Linked DNA regions of Rhizobium sp. SSA_523. The protein of the gene in region 2 interacts with the protein of the main gene of each other region in a pairwise test. Links are inferred from orthologs where the notes say so. Each region holds a gene or a part of one and is shown on either strand. Other genes may lie near its edges.

Region 1 (8,608 bases), 420 kb from region 2 along the record:
ACGCCTTCACAGGGAGAATCCGCCACGGCCCGCGGGGATATGCTGCAAATGGCCCGTTCCTGCGTCGCCACCCCTCAATGCGTTTCGGACAGACCGGCGGCCCTGATCAAACTGAACGGGTTTCTCTGATATCACCCTCCAGATCCTGCCACGCTCAACGCCTTGAGCGAATTTTGTCCCTCGAGACCAGACATCATCCGGAAGAAGCTTTTGCGCATGTTCTTTGATTTTCGTCGCCTCCTGCCGGCCAGCCAGGCCTTCAGCCTGCGGGAGCGCATCCGCGCCCCTCTCGGCGCCCTGCTCGGCATTGCCGTGACCGCCGCATTTGGAGCGCTGGCGGTTCAGCAGGGACAGATCTCTCCGGCGATCATCGCCCCCATGGGCGCCTCCGCCGTCCTGCTGTTTGCCGCGCCCGCCAGCCCGCTGGCGCAGCCATGGTCGGTTCTTGGCGGCAATGGCATTGCGGCAGCCGTCGGCGTGGCCGTGACCTGGCTGGTGCCGGACCAGAGCCTTGCGGCGGCGCTGGCGGTGTCGCTGGCTATCGCCGCGATGATCGCCTGCCGCTGCCTGCATCCGCCCGGTGGCGCCGTGGCCCTGACCGCGGTCGTCGGCGGACCCGCCGTGCATGATCTCGGCCTCTCTTTCGTGCTGTGGCCGGTGCTTGGCAATTCGCTGCTGCTGCTTGTCTCCGCCATGCTTTACCACCGCCTGACACGCGGCAGTTACCCGCACCGGCAGCAGCCGGCCGTCAATCGCCACGCAACCTCCGATCCGGCGCCGCTGGCGCGCATCGGCTTCGAACCTGCCGATCTCGATGAGGTCCTGAAGGATTTCGATCAATATCTGGATATCGACCGCGACGATCTGGAGACTATCCTGCGACGCACCGAATTGCGCTCCTATCGCCGGCGTGCCCTTCACGTGACCTGTGAGAGCATCATGTCGCGCGATGTTGTGGCGGTCGGGCCGGATACCAGCCTGCGCGAGGCGCATGAGCTGATGCGGCGCCACCACTTCCGGGCTCTGCCGGTTACCAATGAGAAGGCCGAAGTCGTCGGCATCGTCACGCAGTCGGATTTCCTTCACAAGCCCCGCTGGGTGGCCGGCCAGCCGCGTATCGACATTGCGCAGCGCCTGCGGCTGATCCTGTCCGGGGCCACGGCGCCCAATGATACCGTCAAGGACATCATGACCGCGCCTGTCCGCACCCTTCGGCCGGAGACACCGCTGGCCGATGCCGTCATCCTGTTTGCGGAAGGCGGCTTGCACGACCTTCCCGTGGTGCGGGAGAGCGGCAAGCTTGCAGGCATCCTGTCGCAATCGGACGCGCTGGTGGCCATGCTCCAGGACAGAAGCGCCGGCGCGGCACCGATCCCCTCACCTGCCGCCTGAGAGGCGTCACCTGCGACAGGTCACATGGAGCATTTCACCTGGAGCATGCTGCCTGAGATGGCTTGCCTGAGAAGGTTTGCCTGAGAAAGTTTGCCCGAGAGAGTTTACCCGAGAGAGTTTACCCGAGAGAGTTTACCCGAGACAGGCCCCCCCCTGAAACAGGCCGGCTGCAACAGGCCGGTTGAGAGGCCGGACCCTGGTCCGCCCGACTCATCAAGAACCGACACCTAGAGGCCGGCTCCGATCAACCCGGTCTTGATGCATGCGGCTTCGCCGGACTTCACCCTGATGGACGCGGCCCTGATGAACCCGGGCCTGGTCGGACCTGGCCCGAATGGACCGGCTTTGCCGGGGGCGCGATCAGAACGGGATATCGTCATCCAGGTCGCGCGCAAAACCGCCGGAAGCGGCGGGCTGGCTACCGCGGCCGGAACCCTGCTGCGGCCTATCGTAATCCTCGTAGCCGCCGCCGAATTCGCCGCCACCGCTGCTGCCGCCGCGTCCACCGCCATAGCCGGCGCCACCGCCGCCCATGCCCTGGCCCTCACCGCCACCGCGGCCATCCAACATGGTCAGCGTGGAGTTGAAGCCTTGCAGCACGATTTCCGTCGAATAGCGGTCATTGCCGTTCTGGTCCTGCCATTTGCGGGTCTGCAGCGCACCTTCGATATAGAGCTTGGCGCCCTTCTTCACATATTGCTCGACCACCTTGCAGAGGCCTTCGTTGAAGACGACGACATTGTGCCACTCCGTCTTCTCACGCCGTTCGCCGCTATTGCGGTCGCGCCAGCTTTCCGAGGTCGCGATGCGGAGATTGGCGATCGGGCGACCGTCCTGGGTGCGGCGGATTTCGGGATCCGCGCCCACATTGCCGATCAGGATCACCTTATTTACGCTTCCAGCCATGTCGTCACCTCGTCTTTTGCCCTGCGCATGGCCGCTGCCGCGCGCCGTCATTGGCATTGTCACTCATCGGCACTGTATCCCATCCCCCTTCCCGGCAGGAAAGGTTGGAGCGGTAATCCACAGCCAAATTTGTTCTTTCTTTGTTCTATAAACTCGTTATGATCCTGTCAATCCGGCGCGGCGGGGCGGAAGGATGGAACGGAACGGGCACTTGTTCCTTTCCCTCATCTGCGGCTCGACAGCGGCCATGCATTCACTACATAAGGGGCTTGTCCTCCCAAAGAGCCTTTCACGATGAGCGAACTGAAGACGATTTCCATTCGCGGCGCCCGCGAGCATAACCTCAAGGGCATCGACCTCGATCTGCCCCGCAATAGCCTGATCGTGATGACCGGCCTGTCCGGATCGGGAAAATCCTCGCTGGCCTTCGATACGATCTATGCCGAGGGCCAGAGACGCTATGTCGAGAGCCTCTCGGCCTATGCGCGTCAGTTCCTGGAAATGATGCAGAAGCCGGATGTCGACCAGATCGACGGCCTGTCGCCGGCAATCTCGATCGAGCAGAAGACGACCTCGAAAAATCCGCGGTCGACGGTCGGCACGGTGACGGAAATCTACGATTACATGCGCCTTCTCTTCGCGCGGGTCGGCATTCCCTATTCGCCCGCCACCGGCCTGCCGATCGAGAGCCAGACGGTCAGCCAGATGGTGGATCGCGTCCTGGCTTTCGAGGAGGGTACGAGGCTATATATCCTTGCGCCGATGGTGCGCGGCCGCAAGGGCGAGTACAAGAAGGAGCTCGCCGAGCTCATGAAGAAGGGCTTCCAGCGCGTCAAGGTGGATGGCCAGTTCTACGAGATCGCCGAGGCTCCGGCGCTCGACAAGAAATACAAGCACGATATCGATGTAGTGGTGGACCGCATCGTCGTGCGCGGCGATATCGGACCGCGCCTGGCCGACAGCCTGGAGACCTGCCTGAAGCTCGCCGATGGCCTGGCTGTCGCGGAATACGCCGACAAGCCGCTGCCGCCGGAGGAAACCGCGGCCGGCGGTTCGGCCAATAAATCGCTGAACGAGACGCATGAGCGGGTGCTGTTTTCCGAAAAATTCGCCTGCCCGGTCTCAGGCTTCACCATTCCCGAGATCGAGCCAAGGCTGTTTTCCTTCAACAATCCCTTCGGTGCCTGCCCGACCTGCGACGGGCTTGGCTCGCAGCAGAAGGTCGACGAGAACCTGATCGTCCCCGAGCCGGAGCGCACCTTGAAGGATGGCGCAATTGCGCCCTGGGCCAAATCCACATCGCCCTACTACAATCAGACGCTTGAGGGTCTCGGCAAAGTCTATGGCTTCAAGCTGACGGATCGCTGGTCCAAGCTCAGTGAAAGCGCGCGAAGCGCGATCCTGCGCGGGACCGAGGACAAGATCGAGTTTTCCTATGCCGACGGCGCCCGATCCTACAAGACGACCAAGACCTTCGAGGGCATCGTGCCCAATCTCGAGCGGCGCTGGAAGGAGACCGACAGCGCCTGGGCGCGCGAGGAGATCGAGCGCTACATGTCCGCGGCGCCCTGCCCCGCCTGCAAGGGCTATCGCCTGAAGCCGGAGGCGCTGGCCGTCAAGATCGGCAAGAAACATATCGGCGAAGTCACCGAAATGTCGATCAGGGTCGCCCGCGACTGGTTCGAGGCGCTGCCGGATACGCTGACGGCCAAGCAGAACGAGATCGCGGTTCGCATCCTGAAGGAAATTCGCGACCGGCTGCGCTTCCTCAACGATGTCGGCCTCGATTATCTCAGCCTGTCGCGCAGTTCGGGAACGCTCTCGGGTGGCGAAAGCCAACGCATCCGGCTCGCCTCGCAGATCGGCTCCGGCCTCACCGGCGTGCTCTACGTGCTGGACGAGCCGTCGATCGGTCTGCACCAGCGCGACAATGCGCGGCTGCTCGACACGCTGAAGCATCTGCGCGATATCGGCAATACGGTTCTGGTCGTCGAGCATGACGAGGATGCCATCCTGACCGCCGATTACGTCGTCGATATCGGCCCGGCCGCCGGCGTGCATGGCGGACAGGTGGTGGCCGCCGGCACGCCGCAGGAGATCATGGCCAATCCGAAATCGCTGACGGGGCAGTACCTCTCCGGCGAACGGGGCGTGGCCGTGCCCGCCGATCGGCGCAAGCCCAAGAAGGGCAAGGAGATCAAGGTTGTCGGTGCGCGCGGCAACAATCTGAAATCGGTCACGGCCTCCGTGCCGCTCGGCCTCTTCACCGCCGTGACCGGCGTCTCGGGCGGCGGCAAGTCCACCTTTCTGATCGAAACGCTCTACAAGGCGGCGGCTCGCCGTGTGATGGGCGCCCGGGAAATCCCGGCCGATCACGATCGGATCGACGGGCTGGAATTCATCGACAAGGTCATCGATATCGATCAGTCGCCGATCGGCCGCACGCCCCGCTCCAATCCCGCCACCTATACCGGCGCCTTCACGCCGATCCGGGACTGGTTTGCCGGCCTGCCGGAGGCCAAGGCGCGCGGCTATCAGCCCGGCCGCTTCTCCTTCAATGTGAAGGGCGGCCGCTGCGAAGCCTGCCAGGGCGACGGCGTCATCAAGATCGAGATGCATTTCCTGCCGGATGTCTACGTCACCTGCGATGTCTGCCATGGCAAGCGCTACAATCGCGAGACGCTCGACGTCACCTTCAAGGGCAAATCGATCGCCGATGTGCTCGACATGACGGTGGAGGAAGGCGTCGAATTCTTCTCGGCCGTGCCGGCGGTGCGCGACAAGCTCCAGGCGCTCTTCGATGTCGGCCTCGGCTATATCAAGGTCGGCCAGCAGGCCAATACGCTCTCGGGCGGCGAGGCGCAGCGCGTCAAGCTCGCCAAGGAGCTGTCCAAGCGCTCGACCGGACGCACGCTCTATATCCTCGACGAGCCGACGACCGGTCTGCATTTCCACGACGTTGCCAAGCTTCTGGAAATGCTTCACGAACTGGTCAACCAGGGTAATTCGGTGGTGGTCATCGAGCACAATCTCGAAGTCATCAAGACGGCCGACTGGATCATCGACATCGGCCCCGAAGGCGGAACCGGCGGCGGTCAGGTGGTGGCGGTCGGCACTCCGGAGGATGTGGTCAAGGAGAAGCGCTCCTATACCGGCCAATTCCTCAAGGAGCTTCTGGAACGGCGCCCCATCAAGAAGATCCAGGCGGCGGAGTGATATCCGGCTTCGACGGCCCCGCCCGCGGCAATCAAGGGAAATGATCATGACGGCATCGGGCATCATCCGCACGGGAATTGGCGGCTGGACCTTCGATCCCTGGGAGGGCAGCTTCTACCCTGACAGGCTGGCGAAGAAGCGGCAGCTGGAATTTGCATCGCGCGAACTGGCGGCGATTGAGGTGAACGGCACCTATTATTCCAGCCAGAAGCCCGCCACCTTCGCCAAATGGGCCTCGGAAGTGCCGGAAGGCTTCGTCTTCTCGCTGAAGGCAAGCCGCTATTGCACCAACCGCAAGGTGCTGGCGGAGGCCGGCCCCTCGATCGAGAAATTTCTCAACCAGGGCATCGCCGAGCTCGGCCCGCATCTCGGCCCAATCCTGTGGCAATTCATGGCCACCAAGACCTTCCAGCCGGACGATTTCGAGGCCTTTCTCTCCCTTTTGCCAAAGACACTCGACGGCCTGCCGCTCCGCCATGTGGTGGAGCCGCGCCATGCGAGTTTCTGCGACCCGGCTTTCATCGATCTCCTCCGGCGCCATGAGGTGGCGGCCGTCTGCGCCGATCACGGCGAATATCCGATGTTTGCCGATGTGACCGCCGACTTCGTCTATGCCCGGCTGCAAAAGGGTGAGGACGAGATCGCCAGCTGCTATCCGAAGCCGGAGATCGATCACTGGGCCAAGCGGCTGCGCAGCTATGCGACGGGTTCTGTCCCGGAGGATCTTGCAAGGATCGATGCCGATCATCGCCCGAAAAAGCAACCGCGCGATGTCTTTGCCTTCTTCATCTCCGGCGGCAAGGTGAATGCGCCGAACGGCGCACGCCTTTTGCAGCAGCGCCTCGCCGACTAGTCGCGGAATCGACCGGGCGGCGCGTCAGAAAGGTCTTGCAACAACCGTGCCGGCCGTCGGTCGCGGCAAATCGCCCCTCTCCCCTGCCTGGATCGCCGCCAGCTTTGCCCGGGCCGCGGCGATATGAGGAACCAGCGTTTCGGCGGTGAGGCTGGGGCCCGCTGCCTGCCCCGCCTCGCCATGCAGCCAGACGGCGGCCGCGGCCGCTTCGAAACTCGGCATGCCCTGAGCCAGAAGCGCGCCGATCATGCCGGCCAGGACATCGCCGGAACCGGCCGTTGCCAGAAAGGGCGGTGCATTCTCGTTGATCAGCACACGCCCGTCAGGCGCAGCAATCACCGTGTCGGCGCCTTTGTAGACGATGATGGCGCCGGCGCGTGCGGCAGCGGATCTTGCCTTCTCCACCTTTCCTGTGTCGGCGGCATCGGCAATATCGGGAAAGAGGCGCGAGAACTCGCCTTCATGGGGCGTCAGCACAAGCTTCGGCGAATCCGTGTCGGCAAAGGCGGCATAAAGCCTTTGCGGGCAGGTGGCGAAAGCGGTAATCGCATCCGCATCCACCACAACAGGCTTGCCGCTAGCCGCTTCGGTAAGACGCCGCGCCTTTTCACCGATCCCGAAACCGGGGCCGATGACGAAGGCGTGGATCGTGGCGTCACTCAGCCAGTCGGATAAAGCCTTCTCGTCATCGATCTGGCGCAGCATGATGGCCGTCAGCGCCGGCGCCAGAACCGCCAGACTGTCCTGCGGCGCGGCAATGGTGACAAGGCCCGCCCCGGCATCCAGTCCGGCCGCTGCCGACAGGCGGGCCGCGCCGGTATGCGAGGCGGGGCCGCTGAACACGACCAGATGTCCCCGCCGGTATTTGTGTGCAGCGCCCGTCAGCTCCGGCACCAGCGGCAGCCAGATCCCGGGCTCGTTGAGCCGGAGCGCTCCGGCATGGCTGTGCAGGAAGCGGTCCGGAATGCCGATATCGGCCACATCCACGACACCCGAGAGCGCCCGGCCCGGCATCAGAACATGGCCGGGCTTGCGCGTCATGAAAGTCACGCTGCGGGCTGCGGCAAAGGCCTTGCCGCGCACCTGGCCGGTCAGCCCGCACACTCCTGACGGCAGGTCCACCGACAGGACGGGCAGTCCTGCCGCCTCCACCCTCTCGATCGCCGCCGCCACGGCCGGCGGCACATCGCGCGAAAGGCCCGCGCCGAACAGGGCGTCGATCACCAGATCGCCGGGCCGAGGCTGATAATCGTCCAACGGCAGGCAGGGACAGGGACAGGCCAGGCGGGCAAGTTCGGCATCGCCGCTCCAGCCGCCGGATGCCGAAAGTGCGTGCACGGCGGTGACGGCGCCGGACTGCGCTAATGCGCGCGCTGCAACAAAGCCATCGCCGCCATTCTTGCCCGGCCCGCACAGGAGGATATAGCGGCTGGCGCCAGGACAATGGCGAAGCGCGGCGGCGGCCACCGCAAAGCCCGCCTGTTCCATCAGGCCGAAGGAGGACAGGCCGGATGCCGCTGCCGCCGCATCGACCGACGCCATTTCCGAAGGGGTGAGCAGAATTTTTGCATGTGCCGACATGGGCGTATTGAAACCATGCCGTGGTCAAAAGACAAGCGGATAAACAGGGGATAGAGAGTTTACATTTTAGGCATTCGCCCAAATAATGGCCTGTTTCCATTGGAAAAACGGAATTCGCGAAAACAAGGATGGGACAGCAGGGGCAGGCTCTTGCCAGCCGCGCGGCAAAACCATAGCCTGCTTTTCGAACGCATTTGGTATCAGAAGGATTGCGGTGGTTCGGGCGCTTTGCCCCTCTCCTGCGCCTGGCCGGGACGACTGGCACAATACCTGCATAACGACGGGCGGGTGGGACTTCAGGCCCGCTCCCAAGGGAGAAGCGGAGAGACATTTTCTCATGAAAAAGATCGAAGCGATCATTAAGCCTTTCAAACTGGATGAAGTTAAGGAAGCGCTTCAAGAGGTCGGACTGCAGGGTATCACGGTCACCGAGGCCAAAGGCTTCGGGCGCCAGAAGGGACATACGGAGCTCTATCGGGGCGCCGAATATGTCGTGGACTTCCTGCCGAAGGTGAAGGTTGAGGTCGTGCTGGCCGACGAGAATGTCGACGCCGTGATCGATGCCATCCGCAATGCAGCCCAGACGGGGCGCATCGGCGACGGCAAGATCTTCGTGTCCAATATCGAGGAAGTCGTTCGCATCCGCACCGGCGAGACCGG
Region 2 (8,481 bases):
TACTTTTCGCGCTCGGTCTGGCAGATCAAGGACATCGAGGTCAAGCCGTGACGTCACCCACTGTCTTCAGCGGCGAAGAGATGCGCAAGGCCGGCCGCACGACGATCATCCTGCAGGCTTTCGCGGTCATCCTCCTGGCGATCCTCGTCTCCGTCTATATCGACATCGCCAGCCGGCAGAGCAATCTGCGCGATGCGGTGCGGGAGGATGCCGTCTGGTCGGTCTATCAGTTCAACCGCGAGACCCACGAGCTGGAGCATCATGCGGAACTGATGCTCTCGCTGCCGCACTTCGACAAGGCCTGGCTCTCGGCGCTGTCTTTGCGTTACGACGTCGTCTATTCGCGCATGAAGACCCTGCGACAGACGAAATTCGACGAGCATTTCCTCAGCGATACCGCCGTCATCGCCCAGCTTGAGAAGATCGAGAGCCTGATCGGCAATAGCGAGGGCATTTTCGATGCGATCAATGCCGGCCAGGCGCTGTCGCATGCCAGCCTGCGGACGCTGCAATACGAACTGGATATTCTGGCGCGCGAGACCGCCGATCTTCTCGTCTACACCAATACGAAAATCAGCGTCGAGCGGGCGGAGGGGCGGATCGAGCTTGAATCCCTGCAGCGCAAATCCATGGCACTGATCGGTCTGCTGGTCCTGTCCGTGGTCTTCCTGATCTTCACCCTGCAGCGCCAGTTGAAGAGCGTGCAGGCGGCGGGAATCGGGCTCGAGGCGATGGCGGAGCAGATGACGGCATCCTGTCAGGCCGCCGAAGCGGGCAACCGGGCGAAGTCGCAGTTCATGGCCACCATGGGCCACGAGATCCGCACGCCGCTCAACGCGATTCTCGGCACGGTCGAGCTTCTCGAGCTGACGCGCCTGTCGCCCGAAGCCGCCCTGCGCATCCGCACCATCCGCCGTTCGGGCGAGGCACTCCTCGATATCATCAACGAGATCCTGGATTATGCCAAGATCGAACATGGCAAGCTGGAGCTTGAACAGCGTCCGGTGGATCTGCTGATGCTTGCTGAAACGAGCGTCGAAATGATGCGGGGCAGGGCCACGGAGGCAGGCACAGGCATCCTCGTGGATCTGCCGTCCGAATGGCGGGCGCGCCATATCCTGTCGGATCCGACGCGCCTGCGCCAGGTGATCCTCAACCTGATGAGCAATGCCGTGAAGTTCACCAGCCAGGGCACGGTCACCCTGCGTCTGCGCCAGTTCCGCGGCCCGACCGCGCTCTGGCTGCGGGTCGAGGTGGAGGATACCGGCATCGGCATCGACGAAGAGGGCAAGGCGAAGCTCTTCCGGCCCTTCTCGCAGGTCGATGCCAGCATCAATCGCAAATATGGCGGCACGGGCCTCGGCCTGACCATCTGCAAGGAGATCATCGATCGCTTCGGCGGGCGCGTCGGGGTGGACAGCCGGCTCGGCAAGGGCAGCACCTTCTGGTTCGAGCTGCCGGTGGAGGCCACGGCGCCGCCGGTGCTGGCCCCGGCCCAGCCGCAGGCGGGAGAACTCGCTTCCCTTCGCGCCATGACGATCCTGGTGGCGGAGGACAACAAGGTCAATCAGCAGGTGATCCTCGGCTATCTTCAGCACCTCGGCCAGAAGGTGGTCCTGGCGGAACATGGCGAGATCGCGCTGCGGGAGGCATGCGCTCACCGCTTCGACCTCATCCTGATGGATATGCAGATGCCGGTCATGGACGGAATTGAATCGACCAGGCGGATCCGCGCCTCGGGCGGGCTTTCGGCCGATACGCCGATCATCGCTTTGACCGCCAATGCGTCGGAAGAGGACCGGCAATTGTGTCTCGATGTCGGCATGGCCGGCTTCCAGGCCAAGCCTTTGTCGATCGCCACCCTGCATCGCCTGCTTCTGGAAACCCAAAGGCAGATCCCGCAGAGCCAAATGGGCGCGCAAGCGCAAGCGGATCGCCCCGCAGCGCTGCCGCCGTCCGACACGTCCGAGCAATCGCCGGCCGGCTTGACGCCAACTCTGGAGGCCCGCCGGCAGGAAATCGCATCCATTCTGGGCGAGGAGGCCTTCGACGAGCTGATGCAGTCCTTCTTCGACGACGCCGTCGAGCTCCTGACGAAGCTGCGGCAGTCCTTGAACGAAGGTCGAAGCGACCATATCGACCATCTGCTGCATAATCTTAAAGGAGTGGCAGATAATGTAGGCTTATCTGATGTCGCAGAGGCAAGCCAGGCTCTGCGGCAGACCGAACCGACCTCGGAAGATCTTGATCGCATCGCAGATCGATTGAATGCCGTGAAGCAAATGCTGGCCGCGTGAAGGGGAACGCCATGAAAATACTTGTCGTGGATGACAACAAAACCAATCTGACGCTGCTCAAGAAGCTCGCAGGAACCGTCGAAGGCTGTTCGGCTGTCGGCTTCATCAGCCCGGAAGACGCCTTGCATGCAATGCCGGAACTCGACTTCGACATCGGCGTCATCGATTTCCAGATGCCTGTCTATAACGGTGTCGATCTCCTCCTGGAAATCCGTCGCTTCGAGAAATATCGTGACAAGCCTTTCGTGGTCGTCACCGCCGACGGCGATACCCAGACGCGCATGTCGGCGCTCAATGCCGGGGCGATCGACTTCCTGACCAAGCCCGTCAATCCGCTGGAATTTCGTGCCCGCATCCGCAATCTCGCCGCCTTGACGGATGCGCGGAACCAGCTGGCGGACCGGGCGGATTGGCTGCGGCGCGAAGTTGACAAGGTGGTGCAGGAATTGCGTGAGCGGGAGCAGGAGATCATCTATCGGCTGACGCTGGCGGCGAGCTACAAGGATCCCGAAACCGCCCTGCATACGATGCGGGTGGGCGCCTATTCGGAACTCATCGCAAAGGCCTACGGTCTTTCAGCGGAAGCCTGCGCCGATCTCCGTCTGGCGGCGCCCATGCATGATATCGGCAAGGTCGGCATTCCCGATAACGTGCTCCTGAAGCGCGGAATCTATACGGAGAGCGAGCGCTCCCAGATGCAGTGTCACACCTCGATCGGCAGCCAGATCCTCGGTCAGTCGCGATCGAGCCTGCTGCAATTGGCGGCGGAGATTGCCGAAGCCCATCACGAACGCTGGGACGGGCAGGGCTATCCCAGGCGCAAGAAGGGCGAGGACATCCCGCTGGCCGGCCGCATCGTTGCCGTTGCCGACAGCTTCGATGCGCTGACCACGGTGCGTCCCTACAAGCCTGCCTGGAGCGTCGACAAAGCTGTCAGCCATATCCGCGAGAAAGCCGGATCCCAGTTCGATCCCAACTGCGTCAAGGCGTTCGAAAAGGCGCTGCCCGAGATCATCGCCATCATGACCAGTCAGGAGCCGCATAATATCTCGCTGGTTGCTGCCGCGGAATAGGAACCATTCCTTGATTGCCGCGTTGAGGCGGACTGGCGAAAATGAGGGGGCCATGGTGTGCAAGGTTCTGGTCGTTGAAGACCAGCTATTGATCGCGCTTCATATTGAGGAGGCGGTCTTGGCTCTCGGCCACGAGGTGGTCGGTATTGCGGCGAATCGGCGTGACGCATTGTCTCAATCGGATGATTGCGACGTGGCCTTTGTCGATGTTCAGTTGCAGGATGGGCCAACCGGTCCCGAGATCGGCCGCAGCCTGGCCGAAAAGGGCATAACCGTGGTGTTCATGACCGCCAATCCCGAAGCGCTTGCCGGCGGCGTCCCGGGAACGCTCGGTGTGATATCGAAGCCGCTCTTCGATCTGGAACTGATCGGCGCCGTGCAATATGCGGCCGAAATCTGCGCGGGGGGCGATCCCTTGCCGCCGGAACGTCTGCGCCGGTTCACCTGACGCACAGCGTCCAGCCGATCAACAGACCAATCTCCCTGACCCGCCCCCGGCTCGCCCCGTAGTTTCCAATCGAAGGTTTCCGCTATCGGCGAGGAGCGGGCGCTCAGCCCGCTCGCGTCAGATGCAGGCGGGTGGCGTAGAGCGCAATGGCGGCGGCATTGGAGACGTTGAGAGATTTGATCGCGCCCGGCATATCGAGCCGCGCCAGCGCCGTCACGGTATCGCGCGTCTTCTGGCGCAGGCCCTTGCCCTCCGAGCCCAGCACGAGCGCAATGCGCTCTCCCGCAAGGCTCGTTTCGAGCGGTGCCGGACCTTCCGAATCAAGACCAATCGTCGCGAAACCCAGTCGATGAAGCTCGCCCAGGGCATCGGACAGATTGGTCACCTGGATATAGGGAATCAATTCCAGTGCGCCGGAGGCCGATTTGGCCAGGACGCCGGATTCGGTCGGGCTGTGGCGCTGTGTGGTGATAACGGCGCCGGCCCCGAAGGCCACGGCCGATCGCATGATCGCGCCGACATTGTGCGGATCGGTGACCTGGTCGAGAACCAGCAACAGAGGGCTGTCCTTGAGGGCCTCCAGACGGCGCACGGGCAGCGGGCGGGTTTCCAGCATGACGCCCTGGTGGATTGCATCGGGGCCGAGCATCCTGTCGATGTCCTGGGGCGAAACAATATCCACAGGGCAGGCGGGCGGCTTTGCCGGATCGAGATCCAGGCGGGCCAGCGCATTTTGCGTGACCGACAGGCGGATGAGCTTTCGCTGCGGATTGTCGAGCGCCGCCCGCACCGTGTGAAGACCGTAGAGATAGACCTGTTCCGGCGCTAGCTGCGGTGGCGTCCAGGCGCCCTTTTCGCGTGCCTTGTCGCGGCGGTTCGAAGGCCCCGGCGTGGGGATTTCGCCGCGCTCGCGCTTGGCATCGCGAACCTGGCGGCGCAGGGTCGCATAGTGGCTGTCACGGGCGGATGGGTCTGTCGGCTCTTTCTTGCTCATGGGGTCTTATAGCCGCGCGTCGGGAGCGGGCATAGCCCCGGGCAGGGAGATGACAGGCGGATGACGCGAATTCTTTTTTCCATAAATTTTCGTCCGACCTCGTGTTGACAGCAGCGAAACTCGCAGTCATATACGCCGCCGTGACTGCAGCGGACGACGCGGGTCGCAAGCTTGGTCTTCGGTCCAGACAGAATACTGGAGGGATGCCCGAGTGGTTAAAGGGGACGGACTGTAAATCCGTTGGCTCAGCCTACGTTGGTTCAAATCCAACTCCCTCCACCATTCTGCTCTTCGACCGACAAGCCCCGCGGGTATAGCTCAATGGTAGAGCAGCAGCCTTCCAAGCTGAATACGCGGGTTCGATTCCCGCTACCCGCTCCACTCTCTCTAAGGCCGGTCTTTCTCAGCCTGGAAGGTCAGCAGGTTGACCTGACGTCCATCCCCTCTTCGAGGCGGTCGGCACCTCCTTGTCCCTGTCGCATTTATGTCTTGCGTATCGCACGCGAAAGCCTTAAACGGCGACACCAAATCCGCAGCCGCGGATCCACCATTCTTTAAGATCACAGGAAGCATCAATGGCAAAGAGCAAGTTTGAGCGTACCAAGCCGCATGTGAACATCGGCACGATCGGCCACGTTGACCATGGCAAGACGTCTCTGACGGCAGCGATCACCAAGTTCTTCGGTGAGTTCAAGGCGTATGACCAGATCGACGCTGCACCGGAAGAGAAGGCCCGCGGCATCACGATCTCGACGGCACACGTCGAATACGAGACGGCGAACCGCCACTACGCCCACGTTGACTGCCCCGGCCACGCCGACTACGTCAAGAACATGATCACCGGTGCAGCGCAGATGGACGGCGCGATCCTGGTATGCTCTGCCGCTGACGGCCCGATGCCGCAGACGCGCGAGCACATCCTGCTCGCCCGCCAGGTTGGCGTTCCGGCTCTGGTCGTGTTCCTGAACAAGGTCGACCAGGTTGACGACGCCGAGCTTCTCGAGCTCGTCGAGCTGGAAGTGCGCGAACTCCTGTCGTCCTACGATTTCCCGGGCGACGATGTTCCGGTTGTCAAGGGCTCGGCTCTCGCCGCTCTCGAAGACAGCAACAAGACCATCGGCGAAGACGCTGTTCGCGAACTGATGGCCCAGGTTGACGCCTACATCCCGACGCCTGAGCGTCCGATCGACCAGCCGTTCCTGATGCCGATCGAAGACGTGTTCTCGATCTCGGGTCGTGGTACGGTTGTGACGGGTCGCGTCGAGCGTGGTATCGTCAAGGTTGGCGAAGAAGTCGAGATCGTCGGCATCCGCGCCACCTCCAAGACGACGGTGACCGGCGTTGAAATGTTCCGCAAGCTGCTCGACCAGGGCCAGGCCGGCGACAACATCGGCGCGCTGATCCGCGGTGTGAACCGTGACGGCGTCGAGCGTGGCCAGATCCTGTGCAAGCCGGGCACTGTCAAGCCGCACAAGAAGTTCAAGGCCGAAGCCTACATCCTGACGAAGGAAGAAGGCGGCCGTCATACGCCGTTCTTCACGAACTACCGTCCGCAGTTCTACTTCCGCACGACGGACGTGACGGGCATCGTGACGCTTCCGGAAGGCACGGAAATGGTTATGCCTGGCGACAACGTGACCGTTGACGTCGAGCTGATCGTTCCGATCGCGATGGAAGAAAAGCTGCGCTTCGCTATCCGCGAAGGTGGCCGTACCGTCGGCGCCGGCATCGTCGCTTCGATCGTCGAGTAAGGCAATCTCGGCAGCTTTGGGCGACGAGCCGAAAGCTGCCGACGCTTGCTTCGATCATCGAATAATTGCCGGCTGGGCGAGGGGGTCTCCTCCTGCTCAACGTCTCAAGATAAAGGCCTCGCCGGATATGGCGGGGCCTTTTCGTTTTCAAAGAAATGCACGAAGGCTGCGCCCTGTCGATGAAGCCGTGAGCGAGGGGACATGTCTGGTTCCGACGGAAACATGAAGCGGATCGGAGCAGGGCGACCCATCGGCGCGAACATTGCCTGGGCGCGATTCGCCGCCGGGCCTCTGATCCTGCTCGCCTGCAGCCTGATGCCGATCGGCGATCCGGCGCCTGCCTTTGCGGCCTGTCCGGAGCGGCCGTCCTGTACCGGTTGCGGATGCAAGGGCGGGCCGGGCTATCGAGGGCCCGATGGCCGCTGTGTCGGTTTCAAGGCGCTGGACAGGATCTGCGGCCGGCCGCCGGAGACCCGCTGCACCTTCGAGAACGCGCCGGGCACGGGCGCCAACCGTGATTGCGCCCTGCAGCCCAGGGAAGCGAAGAAAGCGCGCTAACATCTTCCACAGGCTGACGGAAATTCGCGTCCGCCTGTCGAAATAGACTTGCCAAGCCCGCCAACCCATCTTAAAGGGAGCGCCATGCTTGGAACGCGGCAGACTGTTGTTCCAAGGATCTGAAGGGGTATAGCTCAGTTGGTAGAGCGGCGGTCTCCAAAACCGCAGGTCGGGGGTTCGAGCCCCTCTGCCCCTGCCATTACCATAGCGACGACATGTGATCTTCATGGAGACGTGATAGGGATGGACCGCCATTGGCGGCAAAAATCGCAGAATGCCGATTTTGCTCTTGTGAAAGGCAGTTCCGGCGTTTATGTAGGGTGAAACAGACACGCGGTGCGTGGGGCTGACCTTTTCAGCTTTACGTGCCGTAATCGCGTGGGCAGATATGGCATCCAAGACCAATCCATTTACGTTTCTGCAGCAGGTTCGCGCCGAGACGTCGAAAGTGACCTGGCCGTCGCGTCGTGAGACGATGATCTCCACGGCCATGGTTCTTGTGATGGTGATTTTCGCCGCTCTGTTTTTCTTCGCCGCGGACCAGCTGATCGGCTGGCTCATCGGCCTCGTGCTGAATTTCAGCATCTGACATCTGTGGAGATGAAAATGGCGGCACGTTGGTACATCGTCCACGCGTATTCGAATTTTGAAAAGAAGGTTGCCGAGGATATCGAGAACAAGGCTCGCCAGAAGGGCTTGGAGCATTTGTTCGAGAAGATCCTCGTTCCCACTGAAAAGGTGGTTGAGGTGCGTCGCGGACGCAAGGTGGACAGCGAGCGGAAGTTCTTCCCCGGCTATGTCCTTGTTCGCGCCAATCTGACCGACGAAGCCTATCACCTGATCAAGAACACGCCGAAGGTCACCGGGTTCCTCGGTTCGGACAGCAAGCCGGTACCGATCCCCGACTTCGAGGCCGACCGCATTCTCGGTCAGGTCCAGGAAGGTGTCGAGCGGCCGAAGTCCTCGATTTCCTATGAGATCGGCGAGCAGGTTCGGGTCTCCGACGGCCCCTTCGCATCCTTCAACGGCATCGTTCAGGATGTGGACGAGGAGCGTTCGCGCCTCAAGGTCGAAGTCTCCATTTTCGGCCGCGCAACGCCGGTCGAGCTGGAATACGCACAGGTCGAAAAGGTCTGAGCGCGGGGCTTGCCCCAATCCGCGTGGGAGGTCTGCCTGTAGCCGGGCGCTAGAGACCAGACCACGCAACCGCAGCCGCCGACCGTCACCGGTCGGCATTTCGACCGGGCAACCGGTCTGAACAGAAAGGCAGAGAAATGGCTAAGAAAGTCGCAGGCCAGCTCAAGCTGCAGGTCAAGGCAGGATCGGCAAACCCGTCCCCGCCGATCGGCCCCGCACTTGG

What was found.
Region 1: the proteins of rlmB (region 2) and QTJ18_RS13280 interact in binary tests that used the Escherichia coli proteins (3 or more experiments, as listed by UniProt). The link is inferred for Rhizobium sp. SSA_523 from one-to-one orthologs.

The regions. Positions count from the first base shown.
Region 1 is NZ_CP129382.1:1,004,010-1,012,617, forward strand. The notes cover bases 5,671-8,608. They hold QTJ18_RS13280 (NAD(P)H-hydrate dehydratase), read right to left. Parts: upstream 7,949-8,608; coding sequence 6,392-7,948; downstream 5,671-6,391. Other genes in these bases: QTJ18_RS13275 (DUF72 domain-containing protein), read left to right, coding at 5,671-6,367; QTJ18_RS13285 (P-II family nitrogen regulator), read left to right, coding at 8,286-8,608. In the rest of the region: QTJ18_RS13260 (HPP family protein), read left to right, coding at 217-1,392; QTJ18_RS13265 (single-stranded DNA-binding protein), read right to left, coding at 1,753-2,298; excinuclease ABC subunit UvrA, read left to right, coding at 2,593-5,514; more of QTJ18_RS13275, read left to right, coding at 5,561-5,670. UniProt on the Escherichia coli protein: Bifunctional enzyme that catalyzes the epimerization of the S- and R-forms of NAD(P)HX and the dehydration of the S-form of NAD(P)HX at the expense of ADP, which is converted to AMP.
Region 2 is NZ_CP129382.1:588,815-597,295, forward strand. What follows is about bases 2,868-5,678. They hold rlmB (23S rRNA (guanosine(2251)-2'-O)-methyltransferase RlmB), read right to left. Parts: upstream 4,813-5,678; coding sequence 3,922-4,812; downstream 2,868-3,921. Other genes in these bases: QTJ18_RS11090 (HD-GYP domain-containing protein), read left to right, coding at 2,868-3,370; QTJ18_RS11095 (response regulator), read left to right, coding at 3,423-3,818; tuf (elongation factor Tu), read left to right, coding at 5,388-5,678. In the rest of the region: QTJ18_RS11080 (putative pterin-binding protein), read left to right, coding at 1-51; QTJ18_RS11085 (ATP-binding protein), read left to right, coding at 48-2,297; more of QTJ18_RS11090, read left to right, coding at 2,309-2,867; more of tuf, read left to right, coding at 5,679-6,563; QTJ18_RS11120 (hypothetical protein), read left to right, coding at 6,765-7,121; preprotein translocase subunit SecE, read left to right, coding at 7,510-7,710; transcription termination/antitermination protein NusG, read left to right, coding at 7,728-8,258; rplK (50S ribosomal protein L11), read left to right, coding at 8,396-8,481. UniProt on the Escherichia coli protein: Specifically methylates the ribose of guanosine 2251 in 23S rRNA.